One region of the Clostridium sp. CM039 genome, then DNA from elsewhere that is predicted to be linked to it. Evidence: riboswitches for the same ligand, from Rfam matches in the RefSeq annotation. Region 1 holds a riboswitch; each other region holds the start of a gene.
What was found. A riboswitch is a leader RNA that binds a small molecule or an ion and turns the genes downstream of it on or off. The one in region 1 is predicted to bind cobalamin.

Region 1 (7,485 bases):
AAACGACTATTGAATGAGGTATCGAAATCATGTCCGGTTAAATTTTTAAGCATTTCTGGTGGTACAAAAGTAATTACAGCCGTAATTATAAATATTGTGATAAACAGCCATATATCTTTTTTATTACCTTTAAGTAGATAAAATATAAAAACGCCAAATAATAGCCCCATAAAAGCACCCCGAGATCCCGTTAAACACAATGCAATAACAAAGAGGATTGTCGCTGTCTCATAAAATAATTTTGCAGTTTTTGATTTAATGCTACAAAAATAAATACCTACAAGAATCATTATAGCAAACCAGTTCCCCGCTACATTAGGATTACCAAAGGTGCTATATATTCTACCATTAACTGCTGGCTGAGCTGTACTTTGAAGAAATGCCCCCCAAATATTAAAATTAAAATACTCATATAACACTTTCTCAATAATTCCAAAAATTGCTGAGAACAGAGAAAAAAACACTAAATGCATATATATCTTTTCCACCATATTTTCATTTTTACAATAATTTTGCAAAAAAATACTAACACATAGATATATAAAGAGAGCAAACGATGCAACAATTGATGTAAAACTATAATTTATAACTCCTACTATTAAAGACCAAATAAATAGTAAACAAAGTCCTATATTCCAATAATTTTTATCTATCTTAATTTTTTTAAATAACACCATATATATCATATATAATAATGGTATTATGGTCGTATAAGGAGAAATGATTGTTAATAAAACTAAAATGCCCATAATAAAGCCACCTTCATCTCTAGTATTTTTTTTCGTAAGCATAATGATAAGTGCCCAAGAGAATTACCTTATCATTTTGTAAACTGCAATTCCATTAAGTACTAATATTAACCTTGTCACCTCTTTCTATTATATACTAGCCTTGGTATTATTGTTTACTTTATTAAAAGGGTATATTATTATTCTACAACATATAAGCCCTAAAGCTACACCGACTAAAATATCTGTAGGATATCATTTTTATTATCCCCCTTCCTCCATTATATCTCTTTTCCCATATTGTTTCAAAAAAATAAATGTAGCAAAGGATTACCCTTGCTACTAAAATGGCATAATAAAAGTTTTACCCGTTTTAGGATTTTTAGTTATATATACATCTAATCCGTAAACCTCTTTAATTATATCTTCTGTTAATACTTCCTCTGGAGTTCCATCTTTGTAAACTAAGCAATCATGCATTAGTATCATATGATTGCCATATGCAGCCGCTATGTTCAAATCATGTAGCACAGCAATAATTGTTATGTTTTTATTTTCATTTAATTGTTTTAATTGATTCATCATTTCAATTTGATGATGAATGTCTAGGTGAGAAATAGGCTCATCTAAAAGAATTATTCCTGTTTCTTGGGCAATCGCTCTTGCCACTACCACTCGTTGTCTTTCTCCGCCACTTAATGCATTTATGCTTTTATTTCTAAGACCCCAAGTGTTTGTCATTTTCATAGCTTTCATAGCTATTCCCATATCTTTTTCACTTTCTGAGCAGAATCTAGAAATATGAGGCGTTCTTCCCATAAGAACTATATCTTGTACTGAAATATCGAATTCGATTTCTGTGCTTTGCGGTACCACTGCTATTTTCTTTGCTAAAACCTTTGATTTCATTTGGGCTAAGTCCTTTTCATCAATAAAAACTTCACCTTTTTCAGGTTGCAGTGATTTTGATAATATCCTTAGAAGTGTAGTTTTACCTGAACCATTTGGACCTAGAATAGTGTGAAATTTTCCTCTTTCTATGTTTATACTAATATCCTTTAATACTTCCTGTTCAAAGGAAAAACTTACGTTATTTATCTCTATCAATTACATCGCCTTCTTCTTTGTTCTATATAATAAATATATAAAAAATGGAACTCCAAAAATTGAAGTAATAATTCCTACTGGTATTTCTGATGGAGGCACTACTGCTCTTGCAAGCGTATCGCAAATTATTAAAAATATAGCTCCCCCAAGTGCAGAAAATGGTATAACCACCCTATTATCTGGTCCAAAAATCATTCTAATAGAGTGCGGCACTATAAGACCTACAAATCCAATTATTCCACTTACAGATACGACTGCTGCCACCATCAAAGTACTTATTAAAAGTATATACTTTTTTAATCCATTTACATCTACACCAAGACTTCTAGCACTCTCTTCTCCAAGAACCATGATATTCAGATCTCTTGAAAATGTAAAAATAAATAAAATTGAGGGAACTACTATTATAAACAGTAAAATTACCTCGTGATATCCAGCCGTTGAAAAACTTCCCATCGTCCACATAACTATTTTTTCAATATTATCTCTATTAAAGGTCATCATTAATGAAATAATGGATGATAATAAATAATTTATGGCAACACCCGATAGTAAAAGTGTGGTAACTGGAACTTTAGTACCGACTCTCGCAATATTATAAACCAGAAAAGTAGTTATTATAGCACCTACAAAAGCATTGAATGCCACCATGCTCATCCCTAAAAAATTGATTTCATTAAGAAAAACCATGGTTATAGTGGCCCCAAGTGCAGCCCCTGATGAAACTCCGAGAATAAATGGATCTGCCATTGGATTTTTGAAAATACCCTGAAAAGAGGTACCAACCACTGAAAGTGCTGCTCCTACTAAACAGGATAAAATGATTCTAGGAAGTCTTAACTTTACCAATATGATTGCAGATGTAGGATTAATTCCATCTAAGGATACACTGTTATTTAATATTGGAATTTTGCTTATAATAATTAGGGCTGTCTGTTTTAAAGAAATATCTGCTACCCCAAAATTTGTTGCTACAATCATTACAATTAGGAGTAAAAATACCCCTACTGCAAAAACTCGTCGATAATAACTCTTATTTTCTATAAACGTCATGGTTATTTAACCCCTTTTATTTAAAAAGTTCAGGATGAACTAATTTAGCAATTGCTTCAAGTCCTTCTGCAAGTCTCGGTCCCTGCCTAACAATAATGTTTTCATCAATCTCCAATAATTTGCCGTTCTTAACTGCATTCAAATCTTTGTAACCATTGGTAGCTTTTATACCTTTTTTTGAATCATAGAGCTTTGAACAAATTAGCACATCAGGATTCTTTTCTACAAGCTTTTCTACACTGTAGTTCCAACCAACTACGTCGCCCGCAGCATTTTTTCCGCCAGCAATGTCTATCATACTACCTATAAATGTATCTTTTCCTGCTGTAAAATCACCACTCTTGCCAAATCCTGCTACATAGTACACTGTTGGCTTCTTAGCATCCTTAACCTTATCAGTTATTTCTGCAACTTTCCTTTTCATATCTGATACTATTGTCTGGGCTTCCCCACTAGCATTTACAACCTGACCAAGTTTTGACATTGTGTCATACACACCATTAAAATTTTCTTCACCACCAAGCGCTACAACCTTTATATTAAGAGCCTCTAATTTTTTAATAATAGCCTTATCAAAAAGAGCTGATACAATAACTACATCAGGTTTTAATTCAACAATTTTCTCTACACTTGGTTGCAATAAGTCACCAACAGATGTAACCTTAAGGGCCTGAGCTGGGTAATCATCGTAATCACTTCTACCAACTACACTGCTTCCTTTACCAAGTGCATATATTCCCTCTGTTATATTTGGTGCAATTGTAATAATTCTTTTAGGTTCTTTTTCAATGATAACCGTTCTATCATATGAGTCAACTACCTTTAGCGGATATACTACAGCGTTAGTTTCCTTTTTAGTAGTATTAAGCGACCCTTTATTCTCACCTTTGCTGCCACACGCGCTAAATACAACACAAACAAAAACAGCTAAAACTAGACTTATTATACTTTTTCTTTTAAACATAAGTTGCCTCCATAAATTTTAATTTTTTAATTACTTATTTAATTTTAATTGGGATACCACAAACCACCATGTGAACTTCCTGAGCCCTTGATGCAATATACTGATTAACTCTACCCGCAATATCTCTAAAAACCCTTGCCATCTTGTATTCTGGTACAATTCCAGAGCCAATTTCGTTAGTTACAAGAATTATTGTTTTTAAGTTTTTTTCTGCTTCGTCAAGAAATACTGCTACCTCTTGTAAAATCCCTTTTTCCATTGCGCTTATAGCTTGATTATTAAGATCATCGAAATTATCCCCCGCTTCATCAAACATAAGATTTGTAGTCATTATTGTAATACAATCTAATAAAATCGTATCAAACTGCATTTCTTCGTTATAGAATACCTGTTTTAAATTCTTATAGCCTTCAAAGGTATACCAATTAGCTGGTCTTCTTTCTTTATGTTTTTTTACTCTGTCCTTCATTTCATCATCAAACGGAATTGAAGTTGCAATATAAAGTACGTTGCCCTTCTCTTCTTTGGCTAGCTTCTCAGCATATGTACTTTTCCCACTCCTTGCGCCACCTGTTATAAGTATAATTTTTTTCATAGTATGCTCCTTATTATTTTAATAATATGCTCTAATGTAAAAAAATCAGAAAATAAAAAAACCACATCTCAAGGATGTGGAATAATGCAATTAAATTTTTCATATATTGGATAACCCAATATTATTGTTAAATCACGCATTTTTCATCCTCCCTCCGAAGACTAAAATTTCAAGCAATAGGCAGGTTTACTGGCTTTAGCATCATCTTACTCTCCAACCTTCTCAGTTTCCCAATGGTTCTTTGGATTTCATCCTCTAATACAGTAGCGGTGGGCTGCAGTGGTTTTTTAGTCACTTTCCCTTTTAACCCCTGTTACAAGGCACCTAAAACAATATTTAATTTTTATTAAGTTGACTATTTTTATTGTAACATCAAAAAAATATTAAAGCAATGTAAATCATTCTACCTACTTTCTAACGCTATTTCAGTGTTTTATTTAAGTAATATTCCATTACTCCTTTTACAATAGGTACCACATGGTGACTTCCACCTTTCTCTTTAACGTTTTCCATTAACATTGATACTACTATTTTAGGATTAACTGTATCCATACATATAAACCATCCATTTTCTTCTGCAGCTTTATCCTTGTCATCTTTCTTAAGTTCCGCTGTTCCAGTTTTACCCGCGAGAGCTTGCCCATCAACTTTTGCCGCATGACCTGTACCATTTGGGTTATCGATAACTCCAGTGAGACCATCTTTTACAAATTTTATATTATCCGCGGAAATTGCATTAGCTTTCCATACCTTAGCCTTTACCTTTTCATTCAAACTTTCTAAAGTTGGAGACATAATATTTCCATCGTTAACAACTGCGCTATACGATAGTGCAAGGTGAAGTGGGCTCATAAGGACCTCCCCTTGACCATAACCAGTATCTGCTAATGCTACATCATTCTTAATGTTGTTACCATTGGCTACTTGTGAATTTGCTATTGGATAATTTATTGGAAGCTTTTGACCTATTCCAAAATTGTTGCATCCTTTTATAAATTCCTCTTTACCTATATTAAGAGCTGCCTTTGCGAAATATATGTTATCAGAGTATACAAATGCATCCTGTAAATTCACTGACTCTCTCGGTTCACCAACCCTAGTAACCTTATTGAGTCCCCATGATTTATCCGGTTGCCATTCGTTTCCCGGTATGTTAATAAGTTCACTAGGTTTTATCTTCCCTTGCTCTAACCCAACTGCAGCCGTTATCAGTTTAAATGTAGACCCTGGAGAATATACAGCCTTAAATCTATTATTAAATGGATCCCCTGCTTTTTCCCATTCTGCCTTTTGGGTATTAGAAACATAAGTAGTAATTGCATTTGTATCATATGACGGCGAGCTTACTAAAGCCAATACCTCTCCAGTTTTTGGATTTATTGCTGCACTGGCTCCCGGCTCTTTATTCATCCCTTCATATATTTTCTTCTGTAGTTCACTATCTACTGATAATGTTATATTTTCACCTGCTTTTGATTCTTTTTTAAGAATTACAACCTTATTGTTATTATTTTGTTTTGATATATATATTGTTGCCCCATTTTCACCCTTAAGCTTGTCCTCATAAACCTGTTCAAGACCTGCCTTTCCTATTAAACTAAATGAGTTATACCCTTTACTAGAATTCTTTTGTAGTTCCTCAGCAGTTATCGGCTTTATGTATCCTATAAGCGACCCCAAAGCTTCCCCACCTGGATATACTCTACCTTTAGTCTTGTTCGGGATTACCCCATCAAGCTTCATAACTCCATCTATTTTTACTTTTTCACTACGCAATATGTTAATAATCGGTATAAATTGATCAGAATTTTCATTATCCTTTAGTTTATTTTCTATAACCGAAGCATCAATATCTAGTATCTTAGCCATCTGCGATATATTAGCATCCTTATTTTTAATAAATGTAATGGGTTTTATTCCAATCGTAACAATTAAATCATTTATTGCAAGTGGTTTTTTACTCCTATCATAAATTTCTCCACGTATAGCCACTTCTGGCTCTACCCTAACCTTATCTCCCGCTTCCATACTAGGAAATATCATTTTCTCATTCCAAACTAATGTCCACTGCTTTTTATTGTTAACTTCTTCCTTCACCATAGTAGCCTGGTAGCCTGGCATTTTTAATTGCCCTGCTGCAGTATCCATAACTATAGAAAATGGTATATTTATAGCTTTTTTATTTCCTTCCTTAATTTTATCTTCATTCTCCACATTAATAGATATACTTTTAGCCTCTATTCCACTATAAATAGCATTGTATTTGTCTACAAATTCCTTTTCAGTTATTGTTTCCTTAGTTTTAACTGAAAGCATGCTATACATTGTTTTGAAATCCTGCTTTACCCACTTGTTCTTATATGTATCAAATGTTTTTGTTGCACTATCCACTTTTGTAAAAAAATTAAACATAAATACTGCCATTACTATTAATATAATCCCTATCGTTGTAAAAAGTACTACTTTTAAGTTTTTTTTCGACATTTTTTTACCACCCCTTACTTATTATAACACTTGAACCGTATAATTAAATAGTATGATTTTTAAAAGTTTATTTTTTTGCATATTAAACAAATATATTATAAAATAAATTATATTAACTAGAGAATTAATACCCTCAGGATACTATTTTCAACACATCTTTACCCCTGTTGCTTATAATGTATTTAGTATATAATAACTATTAATTGGTGCAATAAATATTATACTCATTATTAAGGAGGCATTATTATGGATAATAAAGTTTATACTAAAAAAAGTAAAGAAGAACTAAAGAAGATCTTAACTCCAATTCAGTTTGAAGTAAGTCAGGAAAGCAGCACAGAAAAATCTTTTGAAAATGAATTTTGGAATAATAAAGAAGAAGGCATTTATGTAGATATTAATAGTGGAGAGCCCTTATTTACATCTCTTGATAAATTTGATTCAGGTTGTGGGTGGCCTAGTTTTACAAAGCCTGTTGAGGATGCTAACGTTAAAGAAAATAAGGATGCAACCCATGGTATGATGAGAACAGAAGTAAGGAGCAAATATGGTGA
Region 2 (7,485 bases), 1.1 Mb from region 1:
TATAAACTCCCTTCTTCCTACTATAACCACAACAACTTCTTTATCCTCATCTGAAAAATCCCCTACTCCGTTATATACAGTAGATGTTTTATCTAGCTTTTCTCTTATATATTTTCTTATCTTATCGCTGTTCTTACTTATAATTGTAACTTCTTTGCACACATTTATTCCATCTATGATGTGGTCTATAAGAAATCCATTAATTATAACTCCGAGCATTGCATATAATGATAGCTTAATTCCAAAAGCAAAAACTGCCATTAAAATTATAATTAAATCACATATTAAAACTCCTTTTCCTAAATTTATATGAAAAAATTCATTTAATATCTTAGCTAAGATATCTGTCCCCCCTGTTGAAGCGTTTTGATCAAAGACTATAGCTGTACCTATTCCTGATATTAGTATTCCAAATATAAGTTCCAGTAAAATATCTCCTGTAATTGAATTATTAATAGGTATAAACTTTTGAAATACAATTATAATACCTCCTACACCAAAGCTTGCATACACACTTTTTCCACCAAAACTCTTTCCGATAGCAATAAATGCTATTACAAACAAAATAAGGTTTATTATCATCATTATCCAACCTACGGATAACCCCCCTGTAAATTTATTTATAACTATTGCTAATCCATTCGCCCCACCTGTCGCTAAATTATTTGGCATTAAAAAGAAATATAAACCTGCTGATACCATAAGCATTCCTATGTTTATAAGCGCAAATTCCTTTATCTTTATTTGCATAATATGCCTCCTTATAATTATCAATTGTATTACCTATCCTCTGTAAAATAATCATAATTTCTTTCTCAACGAAAAATTAAGCCCTTTAGCATTTATGCTAAGGGCTTGATAATAATACCAACCATATTTGTAAAAAATGCAAAATTTAAAATGCATTTTCATACAAATATGCGTCACACCCCCTATCACTCGTAACGTTCTTGGTGTATTAATGAAGGCAGGTCTTCTGACTTTGGATCATAGTCGCTTTAATCCTTCCCAACAAAATTGTCAGTGGTATAATTTAAAGCTTCTCACCATTACAGCGGCGGGACCGTTCAGGCTTTTCACCTGGTTCCCTTTTAAATGAAATGCAAAACATCTCATACCTTTATATGCTATATTAAATTACTTTCTTTTAATCTCTTCCATAAAACCTTTTTTAATTGAGCTTTATTTATAACAGAGCTTTTATTAAATTCTTCCACAATAACCATATCGGCTTCTCTATTCCCCGTTATATTGACAATAAATTCTTTGCCTAAGTTTTTGTACGTATTCATAATAATTCCCCCTTCAAACTCTAAATATTATTAACTTAATTTTAGAATTTGAGGTGGTTATAATCAAAACTCTATACCCTCTCTAGATGGTATTCCTTCGTTAAAATAATGTTTAATATCCTTCATCTCAGTTACAAGGTTTGCTTTATCTATTATAGCTTTAGGTACGTCTCTCCCTGTTAAAATCAATTCTATATTACCAGGTTTATTCTCCATTAATTCTAGTAGTTGTTCTTCACTTATTAGTTGATTGTTCAACGCTCCCATTACCTCATCCATGATAAGTATGTCGCATTTTTCTTCTTTTAATGCTTCCCTGCAAAATTCATACCCCTTTTGTACTTCTTCTTTTAATTCATTTTTTTCCTCTGCATTTAACGTCCAAAAAAAACCTCTTTTTTTCTCAAACCTAAATATGTTAAAAAAGGGAGCCAATTTTTTTGCACTTTCAATTTCACCAGTTTTACTTCCCTTCAAAAACTGTACCATAAATACAGTATATCCATTTCCTGCTGCACGTACAGCTAGTCCTACAGCTGCAGTCGTTTTCCCCTTGCCATTCCCCGTATAAATTTGAACATATCCGTTTTTTAATTTCCCCATTATATTCATTTCTCCTTTTATTAGCATATGCATACATATGCTTTATTATCTCAGGGTTATCTTATATTTTTTTATTTTATATTGCAAATCTTGTCTTGAAATACTTAATTCTCTTGATGTTTTGCTAACATTGTTTTCGTTTTTATTCAGTGTTTTTTCAATAATTCCCTTTTCAATATCAGCCATATAGCTAACCAACTCGAACCTCTTTTCTACATTTACCACCATATTTTGAAAACACCTCCCTATCTCTCGTAGAGTTAACTGTGTATAATTATAGAAAGGTATTCTGGCTTAAGTCTCATTGCCCTTAAAACCTTCCCAGTTTCCCAGTGGTATTTTTTATAAGGACTCCTCTTTTACAGCGGCGGGACCGCGCAGGATTTCCACCTGTCTTCCCTTTTAAACTAAAGCAATTAATACTTTAATTACCCATAATTATAATATTAAATCAATAAATGATACTTTCATCCCAATTATATGAAAAAGCATTATTCAGTTTTATTCCCCTGATTTTCTTTTTTAGTTCTCTCTACGAATCTTCCCAGGAAAAAGAATAGAACACCAACTCCTATACCTGTCTGTAGACAAAAGAGTAAACTCTCAATTTCCCCTGGTAATTCTCCACCAATCCAAGTTTCCATAACAGGTTCAAACCAAGGCTTATACTCGGTACCTGTAATCTCGGAAACCACTTTGCTTCCTGCATCATCTGAGCCACCAAATTCAGCACCCTTTAACGTGAATAATGGTATAATGGCAATCACTGCAGCAATAATTAATAAAATGATAACCCTTTTTTTCGTCTTTACCATTAATTTTCGCCTCCCTTTAGGAATCCAAGTTCTGTTAATTCGGATTTTGCATATGTTTCAAGACCCATAATGATAACAACGGTCAGAATACCCTCGATAATTGCCAGTGGAAGCTGTGTCGGTGCAAATACTGCAAGGAACTTGACTACAGATGCTGCGATACCACCGTTTGCAGACGGATACGCAAGTGCAAGTTCAAAACTTGTTACACAATAGGTTAATAAGTCACCGATTGATGCTGCCAGAAAAATACCTACATATTTATTGACTTTGAGCTTCTGGCCTGATTTGTAGATTACATAAGTAATAAGCGGTCCTGCAATAGCCATAGAAAACGTATTAGCACCAAGAGTGGTCAGTCCGCCATGAGCAAGCAAAATTGACTGAAAAAGTAGTACAATAATCCCCAGGATGCTGACTGCCATTGGTCCGAATAGGATTGCACCAAGTCCGGTACCAGTCATATGTGAGCAACTTCCTGTTACTGACGGAATCTTTAAAGATGAAAGCACAAAAATGAATGCGCCTGACATAGCAAGAATAGTGATGGATTTACGGTTCTTAGCTAATGTTTTCTTAATTGATAAGTAACCTGCTACCAAGAATGGAACGCATATAACACCCCATATAATACAGAATTTTGGTGGAAGGTATCCTTCCATGATATGCATTGCGTTTGCTGCCGGAGCTACCCCGAAAATTAATGCGAAAGCAATCGCAATAAAGACAATTTTCTTTTCTTTCTGATTCATTTTTTTCCTCCTCTATTGTTTTTAATTTATATTAATCTAAGCTAACCCGCCTAGAAAACCTAACTATTTTTCAAACATTTCCTTAAATTCTTGCGTACTTTTCGGATAGGCACTAGTATCTTCCAGCAGATGTTTTTCTACAAGCAATTCATATATCTCCATCACGGTTGGCTGTTTTAGATTTGCTTGTTTTAAAATTTCTGTATTTTGGAAAATTTCTAATGGTGTTCCATCTGCGATAATTTTTCCTTTGCAGAATACAAGGACTCGCTCCGCCCATCGATATGCGAAATCTAAATCATGGGTGGAAATGAGCATTGTCTTGCCCTCCGAACCAAGCTTATCCAAAACTTCTTCTAACATCAGTGCATTTAAAGGATCCAGTGATGCAGTAGGTTCATCAAAGATAATGATCTCCGATTTCATAGCAATGATGCCCGCAATGGTGACGCGCTTCTTTTCACCGCCACTCAAATAGTGTGGCGGACGATCCTTGAAATCTGATATGTTCATGTATGCCAGTGCTTCCTCAACTCGCTTTAGTACTTCCTCTTTTGGAAGCCTTAAATTCATCGGCCCGAATCCAACTTCTGCCCTAACTGTAGATGCGATTATTTGATTGTCCGCATCTTGAAATACAATTCCGATATTTTTTCGAAGTCCTTTTAAATTCTTTTTATTAACGACAGTACCCCGGTAAATGATTTTTCCCTGTTCAGGTGTAAATACACCGTTTATATTCAAGAAAAATGTAGATTTTCCGGATCCATTGGAACCAATGACAGCGATTTTCTCACCTTCATAGATATCCACGCTTACACCGTCCAATGCAGACTTTCCATTCCCGTAGACGTAGTATAGATCTTCGACCTTTAATATTGATTTCCCCATAATAGCTCCTTTCTATCTTGTAACGCCCCATATCAGGATCAAAAAAATTATAAATACTACTGCAGAGGCAATCTGTATTGTCTCTACCTTTTTATCTTCCTCCAAAAATATAAGATCCCCATCATAGCATCTGGCCTCCATGGCATCATAATAATCGTTTGCCTTTTTAAGCGAAATAACCAGCATATTGCTTGCAATGCTTCCAAATGTATAGCAGGAAGTCTTAAAATCACAGTAGCCCTGACGAGATTCTGCGGAATTTTTCATTTTAGTATAGACATCCATTAAAATGAAAATATAACGGTAAATGAGGTTCATCAGCTCTACAATAAGCTTTGGAACATGTGCTTTTCGAAGCACATATATAATCTCGGAGGATGGAGTTGACAGTGTCATCATTTGTAGGGCACTTATAGCTGCAAAAACTTTCAGAATCAAAAATGCCACTTCCTTAAGCTTTGCCTGAGAAGTAAACACATAGCAGAAGCCAAGATACAAGTTATACTGCCCCATCGGCTGCTTTGAAAAATCAATAGCAATTGTAAAAGTGCCAAGGAGGATAAAGATGATTGGAATCGCCAGTATTGACAAGTATTCGTTTACTGGAAGCTCTCCTTTTACAATGGTCAGATAGGCCATTGCAATAATGACCACAACAGATACATAGGGGTTTTCCAATACAATACAAAGAATCAATATCAAAACAGAAAGAGATACTTTAAAAGTAGCATTCCAGTGCCTGATTTTAGAAGTATAAGCATAAAAATCAATTGAAAACCCTTCGCCGTGTTTATGTCCGGTTCCATGGTGATGATTATGTGTCCCATCCCCTTTTTTCCATTTGAAGAAAAAGCCCACCATTAGAAAAATGGCACATAAAATAATAATTTTTCCCATTTCACATCTCCTTTGAATTTTCACCCCATGGCAGCATTCTGGGAGATTTTAGAATAATAAAAATAGATGAAGCATAGTAAACAATTACACCTACAATCTGATTTAAAAATGCAAGGCCAGATAATGTAACTATAATCGCATTGAAGCACCCGGCGAAAACGATGATATTCTGCCTAATCATGTTATAGGCTCGTTTTGACAATTCGTAGTATAGGCCTGTCTACAAATCGAGTAGGAGCTAAATAATTAATTTATTTAGCGACCTCTCACACCACCGTGCATACCGTTCGGTACACGGCGGTTCAATAGAAATTAATGTTTTAATAAATATGTCTCAGATATAGAAACTAATCCTATATTTTTAAGGTATTTATTGGTCAATGTTTTGTTTAATATAGGGCTATTGGATGTTCTCCAATAGCCTTTCCTTGTATTTGCATATTGCAAAGCTTTATTGTTTGGTATTCCTAATTTAACAAGGTTCCCATATTTTGTTTTAATCTTTTTCCATTGTTTCCAAAAACACATTCTAATTCTTCGCCTTAACCATTCATCAAGTGTTTTAAGAATACTTTTAATGTCTGCAATAGCAAAATAATTTATCCATCCAACTATCACTTGCTTAAGTTTCATAAACCTATATTTCATGCTCATCGCATTACTTCTTGAAGTTAATTCTTTTAGCTTTGCTTTGAATTTGATTATAGGTTTTTGAGGAACTCTCATTCTGTATTCACCTTTTGCTCGGTAAAATGAAAATCCTAAAAATTTAAGTTTCCAAGGTCTATCTACTGTACTCTTTTCTTTATTCACTCTAAGCTTTAACTTTTCCTCAATAAATCTCGTAATACTCTTCATTACTCTATTTGCTGATTTCTCACTTTTGACGTATATATTCGCATCATCAGCATATCTACAAAAGTTTAGTCCTCGTTTTGTTAGTTCTACATCGAGTTCATGTAACATTACGTTACTTAATAATGGGGACAAAGGCCCGCCTTGAGGTGCTCCTTCTTCTGTATTCATAAATACCCCATTTATCATCACTCCACTTTGTAGATACTTTCGTATCAGAGAAATTACTCTACTATCTTTAATATCTTCCGATAGTATCCTTATTAATTTATCATGATTTATCGTATCAAAGTATTTAGAAAGGTCTATATTCACCGTCCATGTATGTCCAGCATTAATATATCCCCTACATTTTTCAACAGCTTGTTTTCCACTTCTTAAAGGTCTAAAACCGTAACTATTATCAGAAAATTTCTTTTCATATATTGGTATTAGAGTTTGTGATATCGCTTGTTGAATAACTCTATCTAATACAGTAGGTATTCCAAGTAGCCTAATTCCACCGTCAGGTTTTGGTATTTCTACCCTTCTTACGGCTAGAGGTCTATATCTACTTTCTAATAATGATTGCCTTAATTCTTGTCCATGCTCTTTTAGATAATGTAGAAGTTCATCTACTGTCAAACCATCAATCCCATGACTTCCTTTATTGGCTTTTACTCTTTTATATGCTTTATTCATATTATCTCTCGATAATATCTGCTCGAGTAAACCATTATCATATTCATTCACATCGTTTCTTCCTTCTTCTGACATAGAGGAAATACTATGCACTTCTACATTACCTTCGAGTTCCACTCTATTCTCTCGTAGAGAGCCTTCTTTATGAAGTTGTCTGCTTTTATCATATTTTCTCGTATCCTTCAAAATTCCAAACCTCCTATTGTTCAGTCCTTCCCACGCTAACGCGTTTTGCATGGTACTATGACGTCTGCTGACTTCTGATAGTTCAGCCATACATCACTGTATGGGTTGTTATTTCTAAATTCATATCCACAACTTACCTATCAGATCTCCCCGGGTAAGAACGCAATCTTTCACTCCATCTATCTGCTACATTTACACCACTTGTTTCGAATAGTTTTGGGCTTCGTTTTGTATTGCAAACTTACCCACAAGCATATGCCTTATATGTAGTTTCTGTTCGTCAGACCGGAGTTTGGCCGCCAACTTCCTTCAGATTCCATCTCACGATGGACACCCTTGTCTTAAGCTATGCACTTGGCACTATTAACCCGTGCTAGGGACTTTCACCCATTAGATTGCGCCCATGCCGGGCGCACAACAAAAATCCTTCTAACTAAAGTGTTAGAAGGAAACGATTCAAAAATATGCTTAATCATATAAAATCAACAAACAAATTTTCATTATAAAGCCCTC
Region 3 (7,485 bases), 1.4 Mb from region 1:
ACTTTGAAATATGATGAATGTGAGAGGTCGCCCCTAGCATACGAAGGCTCTAAAAAATTATAAAAATTTAATTCTATAGAAGAGAGTATAAAAATTTATACTCTCTTTTGTATTAATTTATCATATGATATTTATATTCACAAAAATTACATTTAAAAGATGTGTTAAAATATATAGTTTTATTGTATAATATGATAGTACATAATAAAGAAAAGGATGGGAAAGATGAAAAAAATAGAAAAATGTGGGAAGAGAAAAAAAAGAAGTCAAAGCACGCTTGTTTTATTTTTTATAATATTTGAATTAACTTTTACAGCTATTACAGGCCCATTTATGATTTATTATGGTCCGTTTAAAAATGTAAAGACTACAGTGGTAGGTTCAGCAATGACCACTCTTTCATTACAGTGGCTAGCAACATCATTTTTATCCGATGAAAAAATAAAAGAAATTATGAAGGACCAAGTAGTGGAAACTATAGCTCAAGATAACTTGGCTGGCGTAAATGTAGAAAATAAAGATGATAATAGTATTGAAAGATATGATATTAAAGGGACAAAATTTAAAGGGCATGTGTTAGTAATCAGTGACGCGACTAGATTAAAAGTAGGGTATAGTAGTAAGCTCAACCGGGAAGGGCAATTAAGGGAAGGGCAATTAACTAGTGATATTGCAAAAAATAATAATGCAATTGCAGCGGTTAATGGTGGCGCGTTTACAGATAAAGCTGGTGACACAAAATGGGCAGGAACGGGAGCAAATCCAACAGGAATTATAATGTCTAATGGTAAAGAAATTTTTAATGATATAAAAAATGAAAATGAAAAAACAGAGGTTGTAGCATTTACTAAGTCGGGAAATCTATTAGTTGGAGCTCATTCAATTAAAGAAATGAAAGAGCTTGAAGTGATGGAAGCGGTATCTTTTGGTCCGGCACTTATAGTTAATGGACAGAAAACTATAAATACGGGTGTCGGAGGGCAGGGGATAGCACCTAGAACAGCTATTGGACAAAGAAAAGATGGAGCAATAATATTATTAGTTATCGATGGTAGACAGGTAGGCAGTTTAGGGGCTACTTTAAGAGAGGTACAAGACGAATTGTATAAGTTTGGTGCTTATAATGCTACTAATTTAGATGGAGGTTCTTCTTCTACCTTGTTTTATGATGATGAAGTTATAAACAATCCTAGCGACAGCTATGGAGAAAGATCTATACCTTCAATTATTTATGTGGAGAGTAGGCAATAAAGTGAAATTTGAGCATAGTACATTTTAAATTAAAGGAGAAGAAACTATGAGTTGGAAGAAAAGAATAAGTATATGGATAGTATTTTCGTTATCCATGCAATGTTTAGTTCTATTTTATATAGATCATTATTTTTTAGCTACTGATTCAAAAATGGTTACGGAAAAAATTGATGAAAATAAAAGCGATAAATTAAAAAATATTGATATTACATTGCCAGCAAACGCAGAAAATATATTAGTATCCTATGGTGCTAAATATTTATGCTATTATGAGAATAAAGAATTAAAAATTGCTGATGGTAAGAATGGAAACGTTAAAAATATAGAGGCTGAAGATGGAAGTGAAATTTCTTTTTATAAATGGCTTCCAGATAGAAATAGAATGTTTTTAGTAGAAAAAAGTGATGATGAGTCTAGTAAATTAGTAGTATATTCTTATGACGTAGAAAAAGGTGAAAAAGTAAAGATAGGAAAATTAGCCTATACTGGTACAAATGATGAAGTAGAAGATATTCAAGTATCAATTTTAACAGGGGTTATTTATATAAAGGTTTTAAATGAAGGTGGTAGCAGTAGTATATATAGAATTGACAGAGACTATAGAAGTGACAGAGACGAAGAGATGACAAAAATTGATACAATACCAAAGAGTGTGAGTAATATGGCATTAGCGCGCCATGAAGATAATTTGGTGTACGAGGGATTAGTCTATAATAAAATGTATTCTACCACCCTTGAGGAACCTATAAATATTAAAGGTGTAGAAAAACTTACTTTAATTGGCACTGATGATGAGGACAATGTGTATCTTGGAGAATTAAAAGATAATTTGGTAAGCAAAATTTATTATGGGAAAACATTAGAAAATACTGAAAATTGGAAAGTGATTGATTTACAAAAACCTTCTAAAAAAAATGATCTATTTGTTACATCTCTTGGTAAGGTCTATCAAAATGATGTAATGAAAGCTGTAATAAAAGATGTTAGTTCTGGAACTGAAACTAGCTATAAAGGAAAATTATTGCAATTGTATACTAAGGGAATAGTATCATTGGTTAATGATAAAGAAGTATCTTTTGTTCTTTTTAAGTAGTCGATACTATGATGTTTATTTAAGACCTTATCTTTTTAAGATAAGGTTTTTTCTATAATCTGAAAATATAAGTTAATTCATAAGGATATAGTTGTGGGAATATATTATTTTATTTTAAGAATATTCAATTCAAAATAACAATAAACTTTGTTATAATAGGATAGTAGACATCTTAAAAAATAACAAGTCAAAGATGCATTAACAAGGTGAGTAGCGATTAACATTGCCTACCATGTAGGAGTATAAGGAGGAATAAATTTGGATACACAACAAATATTAAATAAGATTTTGATGATACCCGCAATTTTATTAGCATTTACTTTTCATGAGTATGCGCATGCTATCGTAGCAGATAGGTTAGGAGACAAAACTCCACGATTTCAAGGGAGACTTACGCTGAATCCAATCGCACATATAGATCCAATGGGATTTCTTATGATTATATTAGTAGGGTTTGGTTGGGCAAAGCCTGTTCAGACAAATCCTAGTGCATTTAAAAATTATTATAAGGATGATTTGAAAGTTTCAGTTGCAGGCCCAATTGCTAATCTAATTCTAGGGTTTGTATTTGCAATTCTTACTGTGTTATTTTCGAAATTTCCACCAATTCATGGTGGATTATATACTATTATTAGCCAAATTTTAATAATTACAGGGTACCTAAATTGTATTTTGTTTTTTCTTAATTTAGTGCCAATACCGGGATTTGATGGATCTCATATAGTTAGGGATTTGTTCCCAAAGTTTTTTTACAATTTACCAGATACAATTTATAGGTATCAATTCTTAATATTTATGGTGTTAATATTGCCTATATTACCTGGTGGACAATCAGTTTTTACTTATATCGTGCAAGCGCCAGGGTTATGGTTATTTAAACAATTTTTAAATATTGCAGGGATGTTTTAATATTAATATAAAGCTAAGAAAATCATATAGTGATTTTTTATTATTTAGAATGTAAGGAGAAAAATATATGCGCTTAAGAAAAAAATATTGGGCTAGGCCAGAGCTGGAAACTAGTCATATTGTAATAACTGACCAATATGATCACAAAGGAAAATGGAATGAAGAGTTTAAAAATAACAATGCAATTCATCTAGAACTAGGTTGCGGTAAAGGTAGATTTATATCAGAAAAGTCCAGGAGAGATCTCGATATCAATTTTGTAGGCATTGATTTAAAAGATGAGGTTCTGGTATTTGCCCTTAGAAAAGTTATAGAAGTAAGAGAAGTTGAAGGGGAACAAGACATAAATGTACGTCTTATGCCAATGAACATTATGCTTATTGATGATGTGTTTGCAAAAGATGAGATAAGCAGAATTTATATAAATTTTTGTAATCCTTGGCCAAAAGACAGACATAATAAAAGAAGATTAACTCATACTAAGTTCTTGACGAGCTATAAGAAATTCTTAAAACCGGGATCTGAAGTTTGGTTCAAAACAGATGATACAGAGTTATTCGAAGAATCGGTAGATTATTTCAAAGAGTGTGGGTTTGAAATATTATTTTCAACCTATGATTTGCATAAGAGTGATTTTAAAGATAACGTAGTTACAGAATATGAAGCTAAATTCACAGAAATAGGCAAACAAGCTATGTTTCTACAGGCAAAATTAATTTAGCGAATTAATGCATCTCCTGTGGAACTGTTGCAGCTTCGCAGGAGATAACTTATAACCATATGAGGCTTAAGCATTTTAGATTCTTATTTATTGACAGGATTAACATAATGCTATAAACTTAATTACATAGAAATGTATTAAATTGAAAATTTTAAAAATGAAAATTATGAATTATATTAGTTAAAAATGAATAGATTTGTTTAGGTGCCTATTATTAATCAGCCACTAAAGTGGATGCAGCTACTTTAGTATATGATTAGTAAGGTGAAAAGGGAATGTGGTGTAATTCCACAGCAGCCCCCGCTACTGTAATTGAGAGAAAATCTTTTATAACTACCTGAAAGGGAAAGTGATAAGAGAAAGTGTATCAAGAGCCAGGAGACCTGCCTAAATTAGTAATATTAAGCTTTCGGCGGGAAAGAACTGTAGAATTCAAGTTAGTGCAATGAAAAATTTGTACATAACAGCAGGTGCGCAAGCTTGCTGTTTTTTTGTTGTGTGCCAAATAAGAATACAAGCAGGAAGAAAGGAGAAATAGTAATGGCTAAAGTAATGGTTCAAGGAACCGCTTCATCAGTAGGAAAAAGCATATTAGTAACAGCACTTTGCAGAATTTTTGTGCAAGATGGGTTTTCAGTATGTCCTTTTAAGTCACAGAATATGTCATTGAATTCTTATATTACATTGGATGGAAAAGAAATGGGACGTGCGCAGGTGCTTCAAGCCTATGCGGCAGGATTGGAGCCAGAGGTATATATGAATCCGATTTTATTAAAACCTACCTCGGATAAAAAGTGCCAAATTATCGTTAATGGAAAGGTTTTTGGGAATAGTACAGCTATGGAATATCATAATATGAAATTGGAATTCAAAGACATGTTAAAAAAGCAGTTTGAAGAATTAGAGAAGAAGTTTGATATTATAGTAATGGAAGGAGCAGGTAGCCCAGCAGAAATTAATTTAAGAGATAGAGATATAGTGAATATGGGAATGGCGGAACTTATAGATGCACCTGTGATACTCGCAGGAGATATAGATAAGGGTGGAGTATTTGCGTCACTAGCAGGGACTTTGCTTTTGCTTAATGAGGCCGAGAAAAAAAGAGTTAAAGCCACTATTATTAATAAGTTTAGAGGAGATTTAGAAATCTTAAAGCCAGGACTTACAATGCTTGAGGATATTATACATATTCCATGTGCAGGAGTAGTTCCTTATTTTAGATTGGAACTCGAAGATGAAGATGGTGCAGTAGAATTTAACAAAAAAATTACTGCACCTATTGATATTGCTGTAATAAAGCTTCCACATATATCGAATTTTACGGATTTAGACGCATTAAAGGCTGAAGAAGATGTATCAGTTAGATTTGTTACAACTAAAGGAGAATTGGGCACACCAGACCTCCTTATCATACCGGGAACAAAAAATACTATTGATGATTTAATTTCTTTAAGAAATTCGGGACTTGCAGAAGCGGTTCAGCAATATAGTGTACAAGGTAACGTATTAGGCATTTGTGGAGGCTATCAAATGTTAGGAAATAGCTTAAGTGACCCTAATGGCTTAGAGGGAAATTCAAAAGAAACAGAGGGTATGAAGCTTTTAGACGTAGACACAATATTTGAAGATGAGAAAATAACTACAAGAGTAAAGGCTCGTAGCATTAACATTAGGGATACTAGTATAGAAACTTATGGTTACGAAATACATATGGGAATTTGTAAATATGGTCATAATGCAAAACCACTTTTTGAAATCTATGATAAGAATGGTTCTGATACGTCATCCTTCGATGGAGCAATAAATGCAGGTGGAAATGTTATGGGTACATATATTCATGGAGTTTTTGATGGAGTAGAGTTTAGAGAACATATGATTAATACTTTAAGGGTAAAAAAAGCTATGGAACCTAAAAAATCTAAGGTTTATGAAAATCTAAGAGAAAAAGAATTAGACAAGCTAGCAGATATAGTTAGAGATAATGTAGATATGGATTCAATCTATAAAATCATAGGAATAAAAAGAAAAAGTTAGGGACAGTTAACAACTATTTAAAAAATTATAACAGTATAAGATAGTGAGGAATTAAAATGGCAATACTATTTCAGACGAACATAATAGATTTAATTTTAGCGGTAATGTTAGACTTATTAATTGGAGATCCATATTGGTTTAAACATCCGGTGATTTATATAGGAAAGCTTATTTCTAAATTAGATAAGTTAGGCAGAACGATATGTAAAACTAATGGTCAAATTAAAGTTTTTGGCGGAATTATTGTAGTTATAGTAGCACTTTCTAGTTTTTTAGTGCCTTTTATAATTTTGAGAATTTCTAATAAGTTTTTTTGGTTGTACCATATTCTCAATATAATATTGCTTTGGACGACAATAGCTGCTAGATGCCTTCATAAAGAAGGTAAGAAGGTTTATGATTCTTTAGTTAATAATGATATTTATGACGCAAGAGTTAAATTATCGTACCTTGTAGGGAGAGATACAAAAACCCTTACTGAGTATGAAATAGTAAGAGCTGATGTGGAGACCATTGCAGAGAATACAGCAGATGGTGTTATAGCCCCTATTCTCTATGCATTATTAGGGGGAGCACCTTTAGCTATGATGTATAAGGGCATAAATACCATGGATTCAATGCTTGGATATATGAATGAAAAATATAAATATATTGGGTTCTTTCCAGCTAAAACAGACGATGTATTTAATTTTATACCAGCAAGAATAACAGGATTTTTAATCTGTTTGGCATCACCACTTGTTCGAGGAAATATTGCTTGCAGTATAAAAGTGATGATAAGAGATAGAAAAAATCATAAAAGTCCTAATTGTGCTTATCCAGAAGGCGCAGCAGCGGGGGCTATGGGAGTTAGACTAGGTGGTACGAATGAATATTTTGGAGAAAAAATGTATAAACCAACAATAGGAAACAAAATAAACGATTTGGGGAAAGAACATATAATAGATACAATAAAATTAATGTATGGGGCAATGTTTTATTTAATAATAATATGCATGTTATATGAAATATGCGTATATATGAAATATTAGTAATAGTGATGTATTTTTGGAGATGATATAATGATACAACTTATAGGGCTAAAGCATGATGTGAAAATAGAAATTAGAGAAAAACTCTCAATTATACCAAAACGCCAAGGAAAGTGCTTAGAGGAACTTTTAAATATTTGCGAAGAGGCAGTTATTTTAAGTACCTGCAACAGGACAGAGATATATTTTAAATCTAAGGATGAAGAGATTGTTGATAAGATTTTTAAGGCATTAAATTGGGATAGGTCTTTAATAAAGTGTGTAGAAAATTATAAGGAAGAAAAAGCAATACAACATTTAATGGATGTGGTCTGTGGGTTTGATTCACTATTACTTGGAGAGGACCAAATTTTAGGGCAAGTTAGGGATGCTTATGAAGCTGCAAAAGGTTCAAAATCAACTAAAAAGGAACTTCAAAGACTTTTTGAAAATGCTATCGCTTGTGG

Region 2: it holds a riboswitch for cobalamin, as region 1 does, so the genes downstream of both, ACWJJ2_RS10670 (helix-turn-helix domain-containing protein) here and cobU (bifunctional adenosylcobinamide kinase/adenosylcobinamide-phosphate guanylyltransferase) in region 1, are expected to answer to the same signal.
Region 3: it holds a riboswitch for cobalamin, as region 1 does, so the genes downstream of both, ACWJJ2_RS17715 (cobyric acid synthase) here and cobU (bifunctional adenosylcobinamide kinase/adenosylcobinamide-phosphate guanylyltransferase) in region 1, are expected to answer to the same signal.

What each region holds. Positions count from the first base shown of each region.
Region 1 is NZ_CM143649.1:1,129,329-1,136,813, forward strand. Features, by position in the region: gene ACWJJ2_RS05290 (O-antigen ligase family protein) at 1-749, opposite strand, end outside; gene ACWJJ2_RS05295 (ABC transporter ATP-binding protein) at 1,071-1,835, opposite strand; gene ACWJJ2_RS05300 (FecCD family ABC transporter permease) at 1,836-2,888, opposite strand; gene ACWJJ2_RS05305 (ABC transporter substrate-binding protein) at 2,905-3,852, opposite strand; gene cobU (bifunctional adenosylcobinamide kinase/adenosylcobinamide-phosphate guanylyltransferase) at 3,887-4,447, opposite strand; cobalamin riboswitch at 4,610-4,790, opposite strand; gene ACWJJ2_RS05315 (penicillin-binding transpeptidase domain-containing protein) at 4,868-6,931, opposite strand; gene msrB (peptide-methionine (R)-S-oxide reductase MsrB) at 7,178-7,485, shown strand, end outside.
Region 2 is NZ_CM143649.1:2,255,760-2,263,244, forward strand. Features, by position in the region: gene ACWJJ2_RS10655 (YitT family protein) at 1-750, opposite strand, end outside; cobalamin riboswitch at 950-1,137, opposite strand; gene ACWJJ2_RS10660 (hypothetical protein) at 1,128-1,292, opposite strand; gene ACWJJ2_RS10665 (cob(I)yrinic acid a,c-diamide adenosyltransferase) at 1,356-1,895, opposite strand; gene ACWJJ2_RS10670 (helix-turn-helix domain-containing protein) at 1,941-2,123, opposite strand; cobalamin riboswitch at 2,158-2,346, opposite strand; gene ACWJJ2_RS10675 (energy-coupling factor ABC transporter substrate-binding protein) at 2,387-2,710, opposite strand; gene ACWJJ2_RS10680 (energy-coupling factor ABC transporter permease) at 2,710-3,462, opposite strand; gene ACWJJ2_RS10685 (energy-coupling factor ABC transporter ATP-binding protein) at 3,526-4,353, opposite strand; gene cbiQ (cobalt ECF transporter T component CbiQ) at 4,366-5,214, opposite strand; gene ltrA (group II intron reverse transcriptase/maturase) at 5,563-6,972, opposite strand.
Region 3 is NZ_CM143649.1:3,764,318-3,771,802, forward strand. Features, by position in the region: gene ACWJJ2_RS17690 (PhoH family protein) at 1-63, shown strand, start outside; gene ACWJJ2_RS17695 (phosphodiester glycosidase family protein) at 226-1,251, shown strand; gene ACWJJ2_RS17700 (hypothetical protein) at 1,298-2,344, shown strand; gene ACWJJ2_RS17705 (site-2 protease family protein) at 2,636-3,253, shown strand; gene trmB (tRNA (guanosine(46)-N7)-methyltransferase TrmB) at 3,321-3,974, shown strand; cobalamin riboswitch at 4,196-4,379, shown strand; gene ACWJJ2_RS17715 (cobyric acid synthase) at 4,515-6,008, shown strand; gene cbiB (adenosylcobinamide-phosphate synthase CbiB) at 6,089-7,039, shown strand; gene hemA (glutamyl-tRNA reductase) at 7,070-7,485, shown strand, end outside.